One region of the Macrococcus sp. CoH-51_TC_04 genome, then DNA from elsewhere that is predicted to be linked to it. Evidence: riboswitches for the same ligand, from Rfam matches in the RefSeq annotation. Region 1 holds a riboswitch; the other holds the start of a gene.
What was found. Region 1 has a riboswitch for lysine ahead of ACZ2V4_RS01590 (aspartate kinase). Riboswitches for the same ligand answer to the same signal wherever they lie in the genome.
Positions count from the first base shown of each region.

Region 2: linked by a shared signal. The riboswitch ahead of ACZ2V4_RS03240 (amino acid permease) and the one ahead of ACZ2V4_RS01590 (aspartate kinase) in region 1 are both predicted to bind lysine.

Region 1 is NZ_JBVGOY010000001.1:309,910-320,980, reverse strand. Features, by position in the region: gene ACZ2V4_RS01615 (M20 metallopeptidase family protein) at 1-421, opposite strand, end outside; gene dapD (2,3,4,5-tetrahydropyridine-2,6-dicarboxylate N-acetyltransferase) at 476-1,192, opposite strand; gene dapB (4-hydroxy-tetrahydrodipicolinate reductase) at 1,208-1,930, opposite strand; gene dapA (4-hydroxy-tetrahydrodipicolinate synthase) at 1,927-2,817, opposite strand; gene ACZ2V4_RS01595 (aspartate-semialdehyde dehydrogenase) at 2,829-3,818, opposite strand; gene ACZ2V4_RS01590 (aspartate kinase) at 3,837-5,060, opposite strand; lysine riboswitch at 5,132-5,305, opposite strand; gene ACZ2V4_RS01585 (ABC-F family ATP-binding cassette domain-containing protein) at 5,368-6,969, opposite strand; gene ACZ2V4_RS01580 (CvfB family protein) at 7,144-8,010, shown strand; gene ACZ2V4_RS01575 (SDR family oxidoreductase) at 8,042-8,743, opposite strand; gene pepF (oligoendopeptidase F) at 8,761-10,560, opposite strand; gene ACZ2V4_RS01565 (hypothetical protein) at 10,714-11,071, shown strand, end outside.
Region 2 is NZ_JBVGOY010000002.1:56,409-67,479, forward strand. Features, by position in the region: gene nirB (nitrite reductase large subunit NirB) at 1-466, opposite strand, end outside; gene ACZ2V4_RS03215 (precorrin-2 dehydrogenase/sirohydrochlorin ferrochelatase family protein) at 494-919, opposite strand; gene ACZ2V4_RS03220 (sirohydrochlorin chelatase) at 900-1,631, opposite strand; gene rplT (50S ribosomal protein L20) at 1,798-2,154, opposite strand; gene rpmI (50S ribosomal protein L35) at 2,182-2,382, opposite strand; gene infC (translation initiation factor IF-3) at 2,395-2,931, opposite strand; ribosomal protein L20 leader region at 2,950-3,074, opposite strand; gene ACZ2V4_RS03240 (amino acid permease) at 3,106-4,551, opposite strand; lysine riboswitch at 4,677-4,850, opposite strand; gene thrS (threonine--tRNA ligase) at 4,903-6,831, opposite strand; gene dnaI (primosomal protein DnaI) at 7,150-8,070, opposite strand; gene dnaB (replicative helicase loading/DNA remodeling protein DnaB) at 8,070-9,410, opposite strand; gene nrdR (transcriptional regulator NrdR) at 9,419-9,883, opposite strand; gene ACZ2V4_RS03265 (SGNH/GDSL hydrolase family protein) at 10,007-10,708, shown strand; gene ACZ2V4_RS03270 (DMT family transporter) at 10,744-11,058, opposite strand; gene ACZ2V4_RS03275 (DMT family transporter) at 11,058-11,071, opposite strand, start outside.

The DNA of each region.
Region 1 (11,071 bases):
ATGCATTCAGTAGATGATGAGCGCCAGCACCTGACTCTTCAGATGGCTGAAATATAAAGTAAACAGTTGAATTTAACGGTGTAATATCATGGCTTTGTTTAATGCGTCGTATTAATGCGAGTAGCATTGTCGTATGACCATCGTGTCCACAAGCATGCATCACTCCATCACGTAGAGAACGGTAGGGCACATCATTTTCTTCATGAATCGGCAGGGCATCGATATCTGCTCTAAAAGCAATTGAAGATGTTCCTGTACCCTTAATATAAGCAACACAACCAGTACCTAGGGGAGAATCATAAGCGATTCCCATTTTATCAAGTTCTGATTTGATTAATTCTGTTGTTTTGTATTCTTCAAATCCTAATTCTGGATACATATGCAATGTGCGTCTAATATGTGTAATATAATCTAATTCCATTGTTTCACCTCATAAAATTTAAAGCTAATTGTGACAAGCACAATTAGCTTCCTGCTATTTCTTTAACTGTCTTAATGCCTGTACAATCTCAATCTTACTGCCTTCTACTTCATGAGCTTGCTTAATTACTCTAGCAGGTGTCCCAGCTACTACACTACCAACAGGGACATCTTCAGTAACAATCGCTCCAGCTGCTACAACTGCACCTTTGCCGATACGTACACCTTCTAGTACAACGGCATTTGCTCCGATAAGTACATCGTCTTCTATGATCACTGGTTGTGCACTTGGAGGTTCAATTACGCCAGCAAGTACTGCACCTGCACCAACATGAACATTCTTACCAGTTGTTGCACGACCACCAAGCGTGGCATTCATATCAATCATTGTTCCTTCTCCCACGACAGCACCGATATTAATCGTTGCACCCATCATAATAACTGCATTATCATGAATGACTGCATGTTCACGAATGAAAGCTCCTGGTTCAATTCTAGCGTTAACTTTTGTCTGATCAATCAATGGAATTGCTGAGTTTCTTCTGTCATATTCAATTTCAACATCAGTCACAAGTGTTTTATTATTTTCGTAGAAATTTTCCCACTCTGACAGTTCAGTGAAAATTGTTTTTGATGTCTCGCATCCAAATACTTTCATAGTCTCCGGAAAAGTTACATCTGAAAAGTTTCCATTTAAATAAACTTTAACTGGTGTCTTTTTTTCTGACTCACTAATGTATTGTATGATTTCCTGTGCTGTAAATTCCTGCATTGTTATGCTCCTTTATTATAAATTTTCAAATGTGTAATAGCCTTTTTCTTTCTGAATTAATTTCTCTGCAACATCGATACTTCCATTGGCAAATATATCTTTGCTTAATGCCTGATGGGTAATCTGAATTGTTTCGTCATGTCCTGCAAATAATATTTCGTGTTCGCCGACAATCGTACCCCCACGTACAACACTGATACCAATATCATCCTTATTACGTGGGGTATGAACGTCTGTGCGATCATAAACGGGGTTTAATGAACGTTCTGAAGTAATTGCATCTAAAAGTTTAACGAGTGTCCCGCTTGGCGCATCAACCTTTTTATTATGATGACGTTCAATCAGTTCGATATCCATATTCGTTAACAACGGTACTGCATATTTAACAAGTTCAGTAAGTACATGGACACCGTAACTCATATTCGCACTGAAAAATACAGGAGAGTGCGCACTTTTTAATTTTAGCAGCTCGATAATCAATTCTTTCTCTCCTGTTGTAGCCATAACGATAGGGGTATCGACATCACTTTTTAATAATGGAATAGATAAGGCTGGATTAGAAAAGTCTATGATAACATCAGCTTCTGGAAGTGTTTCTAATTTGTCTGATGTATAGACAGGGTAGGGTGCTGACCTTTTTTTGCTTAATATTATACCTGCTATTTCATGTCCTCTATTCTCAGCTAGATGTGCCACACGTTGATTCATAGCTCCGTAACCATTTAAAATAATCTTCATGAAAGATCACTTCCTTTAGCAATACGATTATATACTTCAATCAGCTGTTTTGTATCTTGTTCTAACATCGGAACTAAAGGCAATCGTAATTCACCATTCGCATAACCGATATAAGTGACCAGTGCTTTGATCGGTATAGGATTGACGTCTACAGATAATGCATCTATGAGGGGCAGCACATTATTGAACTGATGCTCAGCTTGATTGCGATCAACCTGATATATTCGGTAAACATCACCGAACTCTGCTGGTATCACATTTGCAATAACTGAAATTACGCCGTCGCCACCCGCTTCATAAAATGGCAGGACACTATCATCATTACCACTATACAATGCGAAGTCATCAGAGACCGCAGATTTTAATGCTTTCATATAGTTCATATCACCTGTTGCGTCTTTTATACCGTATATATAAGGGTGTGCCGCTAAGGTTGCGACAGTTTCTGTTTCTATCGTCATATTGGTTCTGGAGGGTACATTATAGAGTAATACTGGCAATTCTACAGCATCTGCAATTGCGGTGAAATGGGCAATGAGGCCACGCTGACTTGTTTTATTATAGTAAGGCGTAATCAGCATGATACCATCAACTCCTAAAGTTTTGACCTTTAATGAATGATCTATTGATGCCTGCGTATTATTTGTTCCGGTACCAGCAATTACAGGAACTCTGCCATGTGCAACGCGTACTGCTATTTCAATAGTTTTAAGTTTTTCATCTTCTGTTAATGTAGAACCTTCACCCGTTGTCCCATTAATTATTAATGCTTCAACATTATTATTGATAAGAAAATTTAAATGTTCTTCGAATAATCTGTAATCTATCGTTTGTCCATTAAATGGAGTAGTTACTGCAACACCTGTTCCTTTAAAGTGTACGTTCATAATTTCACTCCTTATCGATTTAATTGATGCGTATGAATCTGTCCTAGAATTTGAACCGCATTCAGTGCTGCGCCTTTTAGAAGGTTATCGGCAGTACACCAGATATGGAAGGAATTCTCTAATGAGTCATCTCTTCTGATTCGTCCTACATAAACATGATCAGTTCCTGTCGCTGTAATCGCCATCGGGTATTCATTGTCCTGTGGATTATCTATAAGCACGACTGAATCGTCATTTTCGAAGAGCTGTTTTATCTCTTCAACTGTAGCTTCTTTATCAAGTGTGACATTGATTGCAACTGAATGGCTATCCTGAACTGGGATTCTGACACAAGTTGCTGTCACCTTTACATCTTGTAATCCAAGAATCTTCTTCGTCTCATCAATCATCTTCTGTTCTTCTTTTGTGTATCCACTGTCTAAGAATACATCGATATGAGGTAAAGCATTGTTATAGATAGGGTGGGGATAGTTTGTCGGTGCAATCCCTTGTGCGCCATTTTTAAGATCATTGATGCCTGCGACACCGCTTCCTGACACTGCTTGATAAGTTGTGTAGGCGACGCGTCTAATACCATATTTATCTTGCAGTGGTTTAAGAGGTACGACAGACTGAATCGTAGAACAGTTCGGATTAGCGATAATTTTACGTTTAAGTTTAGGTGAATTGACTTCAGGAACAATGAGGTCGATATCCTCATGCATTCTAAAAGCACTTGAATTATCTATTACGATGCTCCCTGCTGATTCAAAGATAGGTGAAAAACGTTCACTTGTAGCACCGCCTGCACTCATAAGCACAAAATCAAATTTCTGGTCTGCTTCTTCTTCAGTCAAAGCTCTTACTGTATAAGTCTTGCCTTGATATTCCATAGATTTACCGGCTGAACGCGGTGAGGAATATAATACGAGTTCATTAAATGGAATCTGCTTTCTTTCTAAAACTTCAAGCATTTTTTGTCCGACTAAACCTGTAGCACCTACAACTGCAATTTTATACATAATTGACTCTCCTTAATTTTATATATTAAATACTTTACATAATGACTGTACTGCATGTTCACCGTTTTCTTTATCTATAACATATGAAATTGATATTTCACTTGTTGTTACCTGATAGAAGGGGATTTCATTATGAATCAATGATTTAAATACCTTTGATGCAACGCCGCTCATATCTCTCATACCTGAACCGATAACAGAAAGCTTTGCATACGTTGAACGCGACTGATGGCTGATAGCCGGGTAGTTTGTACTTAATCTATTAAAAATACGTTCAATCTGTAACTTATCTGTGTCTTTCATTGTGAATGAAATTTGAAGGCCATCTAAGTTTACGATTTGAGATATCATATCGATATTGACTTCTTCTTGTTCTAATTCATCAAATAATTGATTTAATAATTTCGTATCATTCATCGGGTAGCTTAGTGTCACATACTCCATATCGTTATCTAAGGCGACACCAGTCACTGCTTTTTTCTCGAGTATTTGGTCTTTTGGCATAATCCAGGTTCCTCTCTCATTCGATAAAGTTTTTCCGAGATAAATCGGAATATTATAGTTTCTAGCAATTTCAACACTTCTTGTCTCAAGTACTCCAGATCCGAGAGAGGAGAGTTCCATCATCTCTTCAAAGCTTAATTCATCTATATGTCTTGTCTCAGGATAGATACGTGGGTCTGTTCCAAAGACACCTGTAACGTCTGTATAAATTTCACAAGGAGCACTTAACGCTGCTGCTAGTGCTACCGCCGTAGTATCACTACCACCACGGCCGAGCGTAGTAATTTCATCCTGTTCATTTATACCTTGAAACCCTGCGATAATGATAACATCATGTGATTTGAAATTTTCAATGAGCTTCTGATCATTAATTTCAGTAATCTTACTTTTAAGATAATGTCCTTTCGTGCGAATGCCCGCCTGACTACCGGTCATCGCAATAGATGCAACGTGTAGATCATGCAATATAATCGATAAGTAAGAGATGGTCTGCTGTTCTCCAGTAGTAAGCAGCATCGCTAATGCACTTTCTTTCGGTGTACTAGAGATTGAACTGACATTTCTCACAAGGTCATCTGTAGTTTTTCCCATTGCAGAAACGACGACAACTAGTTTTTCATTATTTTCTGTGCGTTCCTTTAAGTAATTAGCGACTGTGCTAATCTTATCGAAATCACTAACTGATGTACCTCCAAACTTTAATATACGAATGTTTGATTGAGTTATTTGATTATGCAATTAAAATCCCCCTATGGCATCTGCAACAAAAAAACAAGCCCGGATATGCTCCGGGCTTGTTAACGTTTATATACAAGCGATGCACTCCATTATAGTAATATAATGACAGATTCCTAGCTCTTAACCTGTGAATCCAACACTATGTATGCTGCAACATAATATAGCGTTTCGGCATCGCACCCTTTCCATAACTTATTGCAGTAGGGTAGTTATGTACTCATGATTGATGCGCCTCATCTGTTTCTTTATTAAGTTATGAATATAATCATACAAAAAGTATTCTGAATTGTAAAGTATTTTTAGAAAATTATTTTAATACGCCTTGTTCCTTTAAGTATTCTTCATAAGTGATCTCTTTTGATAGACCACCAGTTACATTTAAGTCGATGACACGGTTAGCGATAGTATTGATGAATTCAAAGTCATGTGAAGTAAAGATGATTGAGCCTTTAAATGCTTTAAGGCCATCATTTACTGCAGTGATACTTTCTAAGTCGAGGTGGTTTGTTGGTTCATCTAATAATAATACGTTTGCACTAGACAACATCATCTTACTTAACATACAACGTACTTTCTCTCCACCTGATAATACGGTTGCTTTCTTGCGAACTTCTTCACCTGAGAAAAGCATACGTCCTAGGAAACCACGTAAGAATGTTTCAGTTTGTTCTTCTGGTGGAGCATACTGACGTAACCATTCTACAAGGTCAATGTTTTTGCCATCAAAGTATTCAGAGTTATCTTTTGGTAAATACGTCTGACTTGTAGTGACACCCCATTTATAAGTACCTTCATCAGGCTCCATTTCTCCGGCCAAGATTTTTAGTAATGTTGTCTTAGCAATCTCTGAATCACCGACAAGCACAGCTTTATCATTTGGATTCATTGTGAATGAAATGTTATCTAAGACCTTAACGCCATCAATTGATTTTGATAATCCTTGCACTTGAAGCAGCTCATTACCGATTTCGCGTTCAGGTTTAAAGTTAACGAATGGGTACTTACGACTTGATGGCTGGATGTCGTCAAGTTCAATTTTTTCAAGCATCTTCTTACGGCTCGTTGCTTGCTTAGATTTTGATGCGTTTGCTGAGAAACGTGCAACGAAATCTTGAAGTTCTTTAATTTTTTCTTCTTTCTTCTTGTTTGAATCCTGTAACATTTGCTGTGCAAGTTCACTCGACTGATACCAGAAGTCATAGTTACCAACATAGATCTTAATCTTACCGTAGTCAAGATCAGCAATATGCGTACATACGTTGTTCAAGAAGTGACGGTCATGGGATACTACGATCACAGTGTTCTCAAAGTTGATTAAAAATTCTTCTAACCAGCTGATGGCAGGGATATCAAGCCCGTTCGTCGGCTCATCCAGTAATAATACATCAGGTTCACCAAATAGTGCCTGTGCTAAGAGCACTTTGATCTTCTGATTGTTTTCAAGCTCTGACATTTTCTTTTCGTGCAGATCGTCTTTAATACCGAGTCCAGAGAGTAATACTTGTGCATCACTTTCTGCAGTCCAGCCTCCCATTTCACCAAATTCGCCTTCAAGTTCAGCTGCGCGCATACCATCTTCATCCGAAAAGTCAGGTTTCATGTAGATTTCATCTTTTTCCTTCATTACAGTCCATAATCTTTCGTTCCCACGAAGTACGACGTCTAATACGCGTTCCTCTTCATAAGCAAAGTGATCCTGTTTTAAAACAGATAAACGCTCATCTTTTCCTAATGAAACGTGGCCTGTCTGTGAATCAATTTCACCAGATAGGATTTTTAAAAAAGTTGATTTTCCGGCACCATTTGCACCGATTAATCCATAACAGTTGCCTGGAGTAAATTTAATGTTTACATCCTCGAATAACTTTCTATCGCCGAAACGTAAACTTACATTAGATACTTGTAACATGTATGATCTCCTTTATAATTATTTCGCGTAAATTATACCATATTTGGATAACAAATTTGCATTCCATATTCAATAATAGCATGCTTTCCGGTACATTTATACATTAACAGACTATATTTTAATTATGTGTTATAATAAGTAATTGATAAAGGCAGAGCCTTAAAGGAGAGACATATGGAACAAAAACAATTATCAGGAAGTATCGACTTCCTTCGTGTAGACCGTTTAGAAGGATCTACTTATTATTTATTAGGACCAAACAGCGAAGAAGTAAAGCTCAATGCATCTGAAGTATTAGAGGGTGATGAGCTAGAAATCGGCGAAGATTATTCATTTTTCGTTTACCCAGGTCGTACTGGTGATCTATTTGCAACACAAAATATACCTGATATCTCAACAGATCGTTATGATTGGGTGAAGGTTATCAAAAAAGACCGCGATGGTGTAACCGTAGATATCGGTATACCGCGTGAGATCATCATCCCTTGGGAAGATCTTCCCAAATTAAAAGAAGTGTGGCCTGAGGCAGGAGATGAAGTATTTGCATGTTTACGCGTTGACCGAAATGATCAGTTATATGGTCGTCTTGCAAGTGAAACGATTGTAGATACGATGTATACAGCGGCGCCTGAAACATTACTTCATACAACGATTACAGCACATCCTTATCGACTCTTACGTGTCGGCACATTTTTACTATCAAAAGAAGGGTATAAAATCTTCGTACATGAATCAGAACGACGTAGCGAACCACGTCTTGGTGAAGCTGTAGAAGTACGTATCATTGGTCATAAAGAAGATGGGATATTAAACGGCTCATTTTTACCACTTGCGCATGAACGTATGGATGATGATTCTGAAATGATCTTAACGATGCTGAATGAGTATGGCGGGGAGCTTCCGTTTTCTGACAAATCAGATCCTGAAGCGATTAAAGAAGTATTTAATATGAGCAAAGGTAGCTTTAAACGCGCAATCGGCAGATTATACAAGAATAAGCGCATTACTATTGAACCCGATAAAATTAAATTAAATCAATAAAAAAACGGCTGATTCAGCCGTTTTTTTATTTTTATTGTAATGACCATCCCTGGTCATTGTGATAAATCATTAATTTACTCATACCACCGTCAATCGTAATGTTTTCGCCTGTTATAAATGCTGCTTCTTCTGAACATAGAAATTTGGCCATTTCCGCAATATCTTCAGGTTTACCAACACGACCTGCAGGGTGCTGGTACGCATTTGCACCTTTATAGATTGTATTTGTAGTGTCAATCCACCCCGGACTGACAGCATTTACACGCGCAATGCCGCTTAAACTCACTGCCAGTGCATGGGTAAGCGCATGAATACCGCCTTTTGCTGCGCTGTAACTTTCAGTCTGAGCTTGACTCATCGCTGCACGAGTAGAGCTGATATTTACAATTGACGCACCTTCACTTAGATGAGGTTTCAATAACTTCACAAGATAGAATGGGGCAGTTACACCGACTGAAAGCGCATGTTGAAATTCTTCATATGTACAATCATCAATACCTTTCATAGCTGGTAATGCGTTATTAATAATAATATCTACTTTTTGGTAGTGTGTTATTACTTTCGACACAAATGCTTCCAGTACCTTCTCATCAGCGATATCACCGTGATAAAAACTGCCTTCCTGTATATCGATACCACATACAATTGCGCCAATTTTTTCAAAACTTTCTTTAATACATTTACCGATACCACTCTGATCACCAGTAATGACAACTACTTTTTGTTTAGACATTACACATCAGTCCTTTATTAATTCTCAATTTCTTCTGTTAGCTTTTCAAGTTCATCAACGAGACTTCCGATATAAGCAATCGTTTCTTTAAGTGGGGCATCCGTAGTTAAATCAATATTGACCATTTTGGCAAGTTCTACAGGAGCTTTAGAGCCACCAGCCTTTAATACTTCAGTCCAAGCTTCTACAGCAGGTTGTCCTTCTTCTAATATTCGTTTAGACATAAGTGTCGCAATCGTTAGACCTGCAGAATACGTATACGGATATAACCCCATATAATAGTGAGGTTGACGCATCCATGTCAGTTCCGCACCTTCAGTAATTTCCACAGCATCTCCCCAGAAATCTGAAATGACGTTACGCTTTATTTCATTAAGAAGTGGGGCAGTAAGCGATTCACCTGCATCTACGCGATTATAGACTTCACGTTGATATGCCGCTTCTAACAAGTGTGTCACAAAATTGTGATAGTACGTTCTAGAGATAATCGATGCAATCACCCAGCGTTTAAACTTAGGATCATCCGATTCTTTTAATAAGTAATTTGCCATAAGCATTTCATTCATCGTACTTGGTGCTTCTACAAAATACAGCGAGCAGTTAGCATCAAATATATTCTGATTATTATTCGCATAGTTAAAATGACCAGCATGTCCTAATTCATGTGCTAACACAAATACTTCAGTCATTTTAGACGTCCATGAAATTAAGATAAACGGATTCGTAGCATATGGACTTGCACAAAAAGCGCCAGTAGATTTCCCTTTATTCTGTACAAAATCAATATAGCGTTTGTCATAAGAATCGTTCACGAGCTGCATATATTCTTCACCCATTACAGAAAGTGCTTTCTTAATGTAATCACGTGATTCTTCTACTGTAATATCTGGTTCAGATGACTCATCCAATGAAATTTTTAAGTCTTCAAATTTCATTGTTTCAAGTTTATTTGCTTTTTGTATCAGTTTTGCATAACGACGCATATGTGGAGCAAGTTCTTTCGTTATTAAATCAATTTGGCGATTGTATAGATCACGTGACACTTCCTGATCATGTAACAGGAAGTCAATGACTGAATCATATCCTCTTAATTCAGATTCAATCTTTTCCTGCTGCACTTGTGTATCATAAGTCTTTGCTGTAGTGTGTTCGTACCTTCTCAAAGTATCAGAGAAAGCTTTAAAGGCGTTGCGTCTAACTTCTGTATCATTATCAACTTCTAGTTCACCTTCGAACGAAACATAACTCATCGGTATCGTCTTACCGTGTGCTTCAAATGTACCGAAATCGATATCCTGCATTTTAGTCGTATCATATAAATTATAAGGAGCATTAAACACTGGAGAGAACGATGCTAAAGCCTTTTCAACCTCTGGATGTAATTCATATGGTTTCGCTTTAATTAATTTTTCAAAGAAACGACTATATGGCAGGGTATCTTTCAAAGTTATAAGCGCTGATTCTTCTTTTGCTATAAGTTCCGAATTTAAAAATGTAAGCTCGCTTGCAATCTTACCGTAACTTGAAGAAAATTTGCTATATAGTTTTCCGGCATCAGGATTTGTCTGATCTGTACTGAACTGCAAGTTTGCATAATTTCCTAAAGTATCTAATGCGATATTAAGCTCTGCATATGTATCTAACGCTTCATGGATTATGTCTGCGTTGTTTAAATTACCTTTATATTTCTTGTTGAATTCACGTGCATTTTCTACTGCTTGTTCTAACGCTTGATAAAACGAAGCATCATCTTTAAATAGGGGAGATAAATCCCATGTTTCTGATACATTAACTTCACTTCTTGATGGTAATCCCATAAATCATCTTCCTTTCATTTTTAAATTAACACTCTCATTGTACTACTATTCTAATAATTTAGAAAGTTCGTTTATTTATGATTTTATGTTATATTTAGCGACAAATTGGATATAATACTAAAAGTATTAAATAAATGATAAAGGAGTGACTGGATGTTTATAGTAGGAGATATTAGTTTTTATGAAATCCCAAACTTTTTATTGATTTCAATTGTAGGAATGGTTGTTATTTCAATACTATTTGGATTGTTGATGGGAAGATTTATTTTCGCACCGGTTCTAACGTTTTTAGCTTTAGCGATTGCTGCGTTTATTTTACCTAATTTTTATGCCATCAAATATCAGCCCTTGTTAGGATATGCTGTATTTCTGTCTGTGATTGCATTAATTTTAAGCATCATTTTCTGGTATGTGACACGCGATCATAGAAAAGCAAAACGCATGAAACAACAAGCATTAGATGAACAGAAACGTTATGATGATATACAGAATCGATCAGAGATGGAATCTA
Region 2 (11,071 bases), on a different contig from region 1:
CAAGCAATCCACCACCGATTACGACAGCTTTTTTGTAATGACGCGCCTGCTCAATGATGTATTCTGTATCTTTAATCGTTCTCCAGCCGATTACACCTTCAAGTTTCACACCATCAATCGGTAACATGAAGGCAGTAGAACCTGTTGCAATGATGAGTTTATCATATGAAACTGTAATTCCCTTTTTCGTTGTTACTCTCTTATTTGTTCTGTCGATTGATTCAGCTTTATCATCATTGATTAATGTGATGCCTTGTTCTTTATACCATTCATAATCATTTAGAATTGTTTCCTGAACATCCATCTTCTTCTGTAAAATATTTGACAGCATAATACGATTATAGTTCGGATATGGTTCTTCACCGATAACTGTAATTTCAAATAGATCTGGATTACGCTCCAAAATTTCTTCGATCGTACGTATTCCTGCCATACCATTACCAATCATCACTAATTTTTGTTTCATATTTTTTCTCCTCTTCAATTCAATGGTTTATTTTAATAACGCTTTAATTTTATGTTTAAGTGCTTTACTTTTCTCTGGACTTACACCTTCGCTTGAAATCATAATACGCATATCCTCATGCTTGAAAGACGCTACATTAAAGAAGTTTGAGTTACTCTTATTTGAGCAATCATTAACAAGCTGATTATCATGTACACATTCCATCACCTGCTTATTGACATCGTCATCATTTGTTGTAATAAACACGATGTCATATTGACTGATGTCCTGCTTTATAAATGGATGTTGGATGCATGCAACATCCATGCGCTCTATTTCAGCATCTATCTCTGGTGCTATGACAGTGATATGTGCCCCTTCACCTTGTAAACCATTTACTTTGCGCTTTGCAATTCTGCCTCCACCAACAATAAGAATCTTTTTCCCTTCTAAATTAAGCATGACCGGATACATGGGTACACTCCTCAAGCGCTTTGAGCTTATTTAATACGCCTTGAGCCATATTAAAATCTAAATCTAATGTTTCAGTAAAAGAAATATCATATCCCGCTTCAATGAATGGCTGACTTAGTCTTTTAATCTTGTGCACGAGATGACCATCGAATAAGAAATACGGCATAATTACAATCTTCTGATGCTTATCCATCGTCTTTAGTTTTTCTTCAAGACTTAAATTACCATATAACATTGCCGGAACTAGCGTCTGGTCTGTCGATTGCTGCATTACTTGTACCATAGCAGTAAGACGCTCATCGGGTTCAGTAAATCTTTTGTTACCATGGGCTGTAATCAAAATTGTTTCGTCGCTAAACTCAGAGAGGATGCGCTCACACACCTGGTACACACCCGGTTCATCACCGAAACAGTCGGCAATGCGATATGTTATGTAAGGAAAGTCCTTCAACACTTCATCAAGCTGTTCTGGAATATCTTCTCTTGCATGCATCGCCGGAAATAAGAGCATCGGCATCACCAATAATTCTGTAACACCAAGTGCTATCATACGACGTGTAACAATGGGTACATTCTCAGCATCTTTTTCCAGAAAAGCTAGCTGTTGTACTCTCTCGGGACGCTTAGAAATAATATGGTCAATAAATGCTCTAAAGCGCTCATTTTTATCCGGCATCTTTGATCCATGTGCAATATATATGATTCCTTTCATAGGTGTCCACCTCTTTATTAGATATATTTTTATTATAGCTTAATTAGTTGTGAATATGTTCACATAAGTAGATGAATAGGGATTTCCCTATATAATTTATTTTGCAAGAAAAAACAAAAAAACCGTTCAATGATGAAATATCATCATTGAACGGTTTTAATTACTATTATTTTAAAGCTGCTTTCGCTTGGTTTACTATCTCAGCAAATGCTTTTTCGTCAGAGATAGCGATCTCTGATAACATTTTACGGTTAACATCAATGCCAGCAACTTTTAATCCGTTCATTAAACGGCTGTAGCTGATATCGTGTTGACGTGCTGCTGCATTGATACGTGCGATCCATAATTTACGGAATTCACGTTTCTTTTGACGACGGTCACGGTATGCATATTGACCTGACTTCATTACTTGTTGTTTTGCTACTTTATATAATGTATGTTTAGAACCAAAGTAACCTTTAGCTAATTTGATCGTTTTTTTACGACGGGCGCGTGTTACTGTTCCACCTTTAACTCGTGGCATTATAATTCCTCCTTAAAATTCCTATTATTATTTTACGTACGTTAACATTTGTGCTACGCGTTTTTGGTCACCTTTAGAAACTAAAGATGCTTTACGTAATCCACGTTTTTGTTTTGTTGATTTGTTAGCAAATAAATGTGAAGTGTAAGCTCTTGAACGTTTTAATTTCCCTGAACCAGTTCTTTTAACACGTTTTGCTCCACCACGGTGAGTTTTCATTTTAGGCATGTTTTTATCCTCCTAGTTTTGTTTTTTATCGACGATAGGCGCTAACATTAAGAACATTGAGCGTCCATCCATCTTTGGTTTTTGTTCAACAGTCGCAAGATCTTTACATTCTTCTGCAAATTTCTCTAATACACGCTGACCGAATTCTTTGTGCGTAATGGCACGTCCACGGAAACGAATAGATACTTTGACTTTATCTTCTTTCTCTAAGAACTTACGTGCATTCTTAAGTTTCGTATTAAAGTCATGATCTTCGATTGTAGGACTTAAACGAATTTCTTTAACCGTAACAACTTTCTGCTTTTTGCGTGCTTCTTTATCTTTCTTCTGCTGCTCAAACTTGAACTTACCGTAATCCATAATTTTGGCAACGGGTGGTTTAGCGTTTGGTGCAACAAGAACAACATCAAGATTTACGCGTTCTGCAATTTCGATTGCTTCAAACTTAGTTTTAACACCAAGTTGTTCACCATCATGTCCAATTAAACGTAATTCCTTCGCGCGAATTTTGTCATTGATTTGAGTTTGATCTTTAGCTATGGTTGACACCTCCTATATGATTTACGAAGACAAACAAAAAAGCGAATGCATTATGCACCCGCTAAAAAATAGACATGTCTAACCATGTTATTTAACCCTGTAACTGCTATTGCGTCTTCAGGGCGAGAAGCGGGATGCTTCTACTTGTCCGTTTCGTATTCAACAGACTTAATAATAACAGGGTTATGCATCAATGTCAACATCTATTTTTTCATATTTACTCATATCTGTATCTTGTGATAAATCAACTTTTTCTAATGGGATCTTCTTTGTTTTATATCTCAGTTTATGATAGAAGAAAAATACTAAGAAAATAGGAATTCCCATATATGTAATCATAAAGCCGTTCATGTCAAAGTTTCTATTTATAATCAGGTCCGTATCCTGACCAATAATTACAAAGAGACATAGTATGAATGCAAAGATCGGACCGAATGGGAACCACATTGCTTTATACTTCAATACTGATAAATCTTTGTTCTGCGCATAAAATGCACGACGGAATCTATAATGACTAATAGCGATACCGAGCCAGGCGATAAAGCCAGTTAATCCACTTGCCGCAACGATATATTCATATGCACCACTGGCCACACGTTCAACTAAGAAGATAATCAGCACAACTATGAAGGTCGCTAATAAACTCGGAATCGGAACCCCTTTCTGATTGGTCTCAGAAAATTTACGGGATGCTAATCCGTCTTTACCCATCGCGTATAACATACGTGTTGAAGCATACATACCACTGTTACCCGCTGAGAGAATTGACGTTAAGATAACAGCATTCATAAATGACGCTGCAAACGCAAGTCCAGCATTTTCAAAAACTAATGTAAATGGCGACTTCGCAACACTGTCTCCTCCCATTAAGTTCGGATTTGTGTAAGGAATGATTAAACCAATGACTAGAATAGATAAAACATAGAAAATTAATATTCTCCAGAATACTTGTTTGATTGCTTTTGGAATCGTTTTTTCTGGTTCTTCAGACTCACCTGCAGTAATTCCTACAAGCTCTGTACCTTGGAAACTAAAGCCTGCAACTAAAAATACACCAAGAATCGTTAAGAAGCTTCCGGTTAATCCATGACCTAGAAACGGTGCTTCACCAGTCGTGAAATTTTTGAACCCTAAATACTCTCCTCCGATTATTCCGAAGATTGTCAGTACACCAATCCCTAAAAATAAGATAACTGTTACTACTTTAACAATCGCGAACCAATACTCACTTTCACCATATACGCGCACTGATAATGTGTTCAAAAATAAAATGATGGCTAAAAAGACTAAACTCCATGCCCAGCCTGGTAAGAAGTCCATCGGTGCCCAGTATTTAATTACACTTGCAGCAATACTCACATCCGCCGCTACAGTAATCACCCAGTTAAACCAATAGTTCCAGCCTAATGCAAATCCAAGTGACGGATCAACGAATCGTGTTGCATAAGTTGAAAAACTTCCTGAAATCGGAAGATACGTTGCCATTTCTCCAAGTGATGTCATTAAGAAGAAGACCATAATTCCGATAATTGTAAATGCAAGTAACGCCCCACCGGGTCCAGCATCACGGATAGCTCCTCCACTGGTCATAAATAATCCTGTACCAATACATCCACCGATGGCAATCATAGATATATGACGCTGCTTCAATTTTCTTTGTACTTGATTTGTACTTTCTGACAAAGTAATAACTTCCCTTCTATAAATAAAAATGGATGCACACAATTGTATGCATCCATAAATGATTCTTCTTACCATTTAGTAGCGCATCACAATATGTGTGACAGTCTGTTACTTATTCAGTAACAGCCCAGAATTTAAGCTCATACACTTAGCTTCTTCGGCATCGTTTCCTTTCTACTGGTTTCAATTACGTGTATGACGTATCCATCAGTATACTCTTAAACAATGCGACCTCTACCTCAACGAGGAATATTAAGTTAATGATAAATATACATTACTTATCATAATTTTTCAAGCTTATTTTTTTAGACGAATCTCATCTACAATAGACCAGATGAAATCATCACGATCGATTGTCTTAGATTCTTTCTTACCATATTGACGAACGTTCACTTCATTATGCTCAATTTCTTTATCTCCTACAACAATCTGATAAGGAACTTTATGCATCTGAGCTTCACGAATCTTGTATCCCATCTTTTCTTCGCGGTCATCGATATGACAACGGACACCTTGTGATTTCAGTTCATCATAGAGTTTACGCGCGTAGTCATAATGTACCTCATTTGAAACTGGGATAATCTCAAGCTGATTAGGCGCTAACCATAATGGATAGGCTCCTTTATACTCCTCAGTTAAGAAAGCAACGAAGCGCTCCATCGTAGAGATCACACCACGGTGGATTACTACTGGACGATGTTTCTCACCATCACTACCGATATATTCCAGATCAAATCGTTCTGGTAATAAGAAATCCAGCTGTACAGTTGAGAGTGTCTCCTCTTTACCTAAAGCTGTTTTAACCTGTACATCTAATTTAGGACCATAGAATGCGGCTTCTCCTGGCGCCTCCTCATAATCCAGTCCCATTTCATCTACCGCTTCTTTAAGCATCAATTGTGCACGTTCCCACATTTCATCATCCTGGAAGTACTTTTCAGTATCTTCTGGATCACGATAACTTAGACGGAACTTATAGTCTTGGAACTTAAAGTCTTTATACACATCGATAACAAGCTGAACGACGCGAATAAATTCTTCTTTAATCTGGTCAGGACGAACGAATATATGCGCATCATTCAATGTCATACCACGCACACGCTGTAACCCGCTTACCGCTCCACTCGCTTCATAGCGATGCATCATACCAAGTTCTGCGATACGTATTGGTAATTCACGATATGAATGTGGTTTATTCTTGTATACCATCATATGGTGTGGACAGTTCATCGGGCGTAGTACAAGCGCTTCGTTGTCCATTTCCATCGGAGGGAACATATCTTCTTGATAATGATCCCAGTGACCACTCGTCTTATACAGATCAACCGATCCCATAATCGGTGTGTATACATGATCATAACCAAGTGCAACTTCTTTATCCACGATATAACGCTCTAATTCACGTCGAATTGTTGCACCATTTGGTAACCATAACGGTAAACCTGCACCTACAAGCTGATTTGTTGTAAAGAGCTCCAGCTCCTTACCGATTTTACGATGATCACGTTCTTTGCGTTCTTCAAGAATCTTCAGATGTGCTTTCAGCGCTTTTTTATCGAAGAATGCAGTACCATAAATACGCTGCAGCATCTTGTTATCTGCATCACCTCTCCAATACGCACCAGCAGTTGATAATAGCTTGAATTCTTTTATCTTAGCAGTTGAAGGCACATGCACACCTCGACAAAGATCTGTAAACTCTCCTTGCGAATAGATAGTGACATTCTCATCTTCAGGGATTGCATCGATTAGTTCCTGTTTGTATGGATCATCAGCGAAAATCTTCTTCGCTTCTTCACGACTGACAACACGTCTCTCAATCTTGATATTCTCTCCGACAATTTGTCGCATCGTCTTTTCAATTTCAGGTAGGTCTTCACTAGAGATCTTATGCTCTGTATCGATATCATAGTAGAAACCTTCTTCAATAACAGGACCTACACCGAAATGCACATTACCATACATACGCTTTAGCGCTTGAGCCATTAAATGGGCAGTTGAATGACGTAATACTTCAATACCTTCAGGAGACTCAGGCGTGATGATTTCGATGTCTCCATCTGTTTCAAGTGCTGTTGATAAATCAACCATTTGTCCATTAAATTTTCCTGCTAAAGCTTTCTTCTTTAAACCAGGACTGATTGAACCTGCAATATCTTCAGTTGTAACGCCAGCCTCAAAACTTTTTACATTACCATCTGGAAATTTAATATTAATTTCACTCATTCAAAACGCCTCACTTTTTTATTTTATTTTAAACAACAAAAAGACCCCATCCCAAAAGGGACGAAGTCTATTCGCGGTACCACCCTAATTACTGATTGCTCAGCAACTCTACATAAGATAACGGTCTTGAGCCGGATAGCGATTAACTATCATGAACATAAGGGAGTAACAAATGATCTTAAATGCTGATTCTCACCACCATCAGCTCTCTATAAATTAAGGAATCATCGTCTTATCCTTATGATGTTATTCATATAGACGAACATTTCTGTTGTTTGTTACCTAATATTATACACATATTGTCGGGATTTTCAAATTTTATTTTTCACGTCTATAGTTTTTACCTGATAACATATAAGCATCACTTAATGTCTCGATGCGCTCCATAATACGCATTGCTTTCGTCTGTTCAGCACCATGCTTTGTCATTGATAAATGATGAGATAATTCTTTGAAATCGAAATTTGAACTAAAGAATGTCGGCATATTGTTCATCATACGGTGGTTGAGAATAGGTCCAAGCACTTCATCACGTACCCATGGCGTCAAATCTTCTGCACCGATATCATCCAGCATAAGTACAGGCGTATTTTTCACACGGTTAAGCCGTTCGTTATATGTACCATCACTGAAGCCATTTTTAAGTTCTCGAATAAACTCAGGAAAATACAGGAGCGTCGTATAAATATAGCGTTCCTTCAGTTCGTTGGCAATCGCACCCAGTATAAACGACTTACCTGTGCCGAAAGCACCGTGAATATACATTCCTTTCGTATCATTACCTCTTGCGATATCACGACAAATGATGTTTGCTTGACGCACGATATCGATACGCGTTTTATCATCTAAATGTATCTGTGCAAGCTTTGCATTTAATACGTCCTTCGGCATGTGGATTGCAGTAATAAACTGTTTCATCTTCTGAGCTTCATCATGAGCGAGTTTAGATGGACAAGGGAGATGCTTAATCTTAATTTTATTGTTTTCAACATACAGTTCAGGGGTATGTCCTGGTACAAAGTTCTTACACTTACTGTAAGATTCGCATGCATCGCACATCTTTGAAGAATCTTTATATTCTTGTAGTACAGATAAATCATTATCGATCATCTTATCTGTTATGTGATTCTCTTTAATAAACTGCTTAATATCAGGTTCTTTAATCGTTTCTTCTTTTATTGCCTCAATACGTTTAAATATATCGCTGTTCGTATGCAGTATCGAACCCATATGTTTCATCATTTATCCTCCTCCCATGATTGATTTAATTCTTCTAATAACTTCTGTCTTTCCTTTTCCAGGTCAATATTATCTGTATCCTCTTTAACTGCTGGCTGTTGTTCTTCAAGCAGCCATTTCGGTGTCAGTTCTCTTTGCACCGTATTATTCTTTTTATAGTGATTTGCTTTATTATACAATTTCTCCTGCTTCTTCTGTTCAAATGACTTCACATACTTGTAGGCTGCTTCACTGTTCGATAGCTTCTGTTTCTTCCAGTTTGAAGCAATCTCTTCGATATAACTCTGCGGCAGTTTCATATCATTTGTAAACATGACATACTGCAATAATATATTCATTACACCAAATGGCAGTTGCTCGCGTTCTAATATTGATTCAATCATACGCTTTTGTTTAATTGTCGGTTCAGACTTACTAAATGAAGTAAGCATATCTATCGGACTTGTCGTGTCCATCAATTCAAACCAGGTCAGTTTCGTTTCTGGTGCGTCATCTTTTACCTGCTGAGGTGTTAACTGCGGTAATTGGCCGTCATGTTCAATCTGATAGAAGTCCCGGGCATTCTTACGTAAATCTTCATGTGAAATTTGCTGGTCACTCGTCAGTGATTTCAAAATGATGCCGCGCATATCATGTGCTGCGATATCGTACAGTGTCGCTAGCTGAACAATTAAGTTACGCGTCGCTTTCGGCAGTTGACTTTTCGTGATTAAATTCTGTGCGAGCAGCATCTCCAGTAAATCAAAATCAAACGTATGCTGGTGAACGGGTATTCCGAGCGATTCATGCTGCTTTACCAGATATTCATTTCCTTCAAAAATAGCCTTTTCCGGAGATTTCGGTGTACCAAATACATCCATGTACTTACTTGACACATCTTGATAACCGTCCAGATTTAACGTTTCATTACAGAACCTTGACTTTAGCTGCTGATATCTCGGCTTACCTACTTGCTGGAACAAGAATACAGAGAGCATTGGATCATTAAAGAACTGAGATGGCATGACGGGTGCAATGAGTTTATAGACAAACTTCTGATTATCTTCAATACGCATATATGTTTTCAGTAGTCCAATTGCTTCTAAACGTTTACGTATTACTTCAAAGTGCGCTAAGTTCATCTTTAATTCACTTAAAATAACATAATGATTGATGACGTCGCTTGTCTGATCATAACCTGTGAGAAACTGACGCATAAACTGATAGACGCCAATACATTCAACTCCGATTAGGGGTGTATATAATGTAGTTAGTACATCTTCAGTAACTTGTGTTGCAACATAGTTGCTGATAACGATAAACTCATCGGTTCCATTCAATTCAGTAAAATAACGCTCCATCTTTGCACCTACTTTTTATTCTTTTCATTGAGTATATCACTCATCGTACGGAGCAACTGATCGACGTCTTTAAATTCTTTGTAGACAGAGGCAAAGCGTACGTAAGACACTTGATCCAGTTGCATCAGGTGCTCCATTACAATTTCACCGATATCGACAGATGAAATTTCAGACTGCCCTTTTTCTCTTAATGCATTCTCCACTGCATCCGTAATCTGTTCGAGAGATTCGTACGGAACAGGACGCTTTTCACATGCACGCACAAGACCATGTACAATTTTATCACGATTAAAGGCTTGTCTTGTTCCATCTTTTTTCACGACAATCAAAGGCTGTAGTTCTATGCGTTCAAACGTTGTGAAACGTGTACCACACTGTTCACATTCACGACGTCTTCTGATCGCATTCATATCGTCTGCATGTCTTGAATCAACGACCTTCGATTGATTAAAGCTGCATTTTGGACATTTCAAGACACTCACCTCATTTATATTTATTTCTCAATTATACATTATCATGTTTATTTACTAAACATTTAAGTTTACACTTGCTACAATTGGATAATCTACCAATAAACCAAAGAAAGGAATGAACAAATGAGACCTCATTATATTCATCTGTCAAAACGAGAAGAAGGAAACCCTGTAAATAAGCTGAGAGAAAGTTTCAACCACAGAAATGAAACGATTCTTTACCTTAAAGATCCGGTCGGCATTGTATTCATCGGAGATTCCATTACAGATTACTGGGACCTTGATAGCTATTTCGCGTTACATAATGGTAAACGTATTATTAACCGCGGTATCGGTAATGATCGTTCTCAGTGGGTACGCGAACGTTTTGTTGCGGATGCCATTCAGCTGAAACCTGACTGGATTGTATTAGCCATCGGTATCAATAACACGAAAGAACTTGATGATGATCAAACTGAAGCCAACCAGATACACATCAAGACACGTATTTTAGAAGATATTGAAGCAATGGTTATTATGGCTAAAGCCAAGAATATTAATATTGCTGTAGCAACACTCACTTCAACGAATCGTCCACAGCTCGACGGATTTATTACGCGTTCTAAACTTGTTAAGGCAATCAACCTGGAAATAGTTCGGCTGTGCATAAAACATGATGCACAATTTATTGATTACTACACAATGATGACTGAAACTAAAGAAGGTATCGACTACTTACGCAATGAACTTACTGATGACGGTCTCCACCCTCACGTACTCGGTTATGATAGGATGGTGGACACGCTCGTAAAGACATTGCCATATCCAATACAATTGAAAAACTAATAAAAAGGAGAAATAGGTATCATACCTGTTTCTCCTTAATTTAATAATTTAAGTCCAATGGTACACCCTAGTATAATCGCGATACATAATATTCTAAGCGGATGTCTTGATTCATTGTAAAAGATAATGCCGAGCAATGTCCCGCCAACAGCACCGATACCAGTCCATATCGCGTATGCTGTACTCATCGTAATCCCTGCTAAAGATAAGGACAGGAAGTAAAGACTAATTCCAAACGTAATAACCAGCAATAAAATATAGAGACGCTTACCAGACTTACTGTACATATTCATCCATAATACGCCGAGCATCTCACACAATCCTGCAATGATAAGAAATATCCAGTACATCATACGCTCTCCT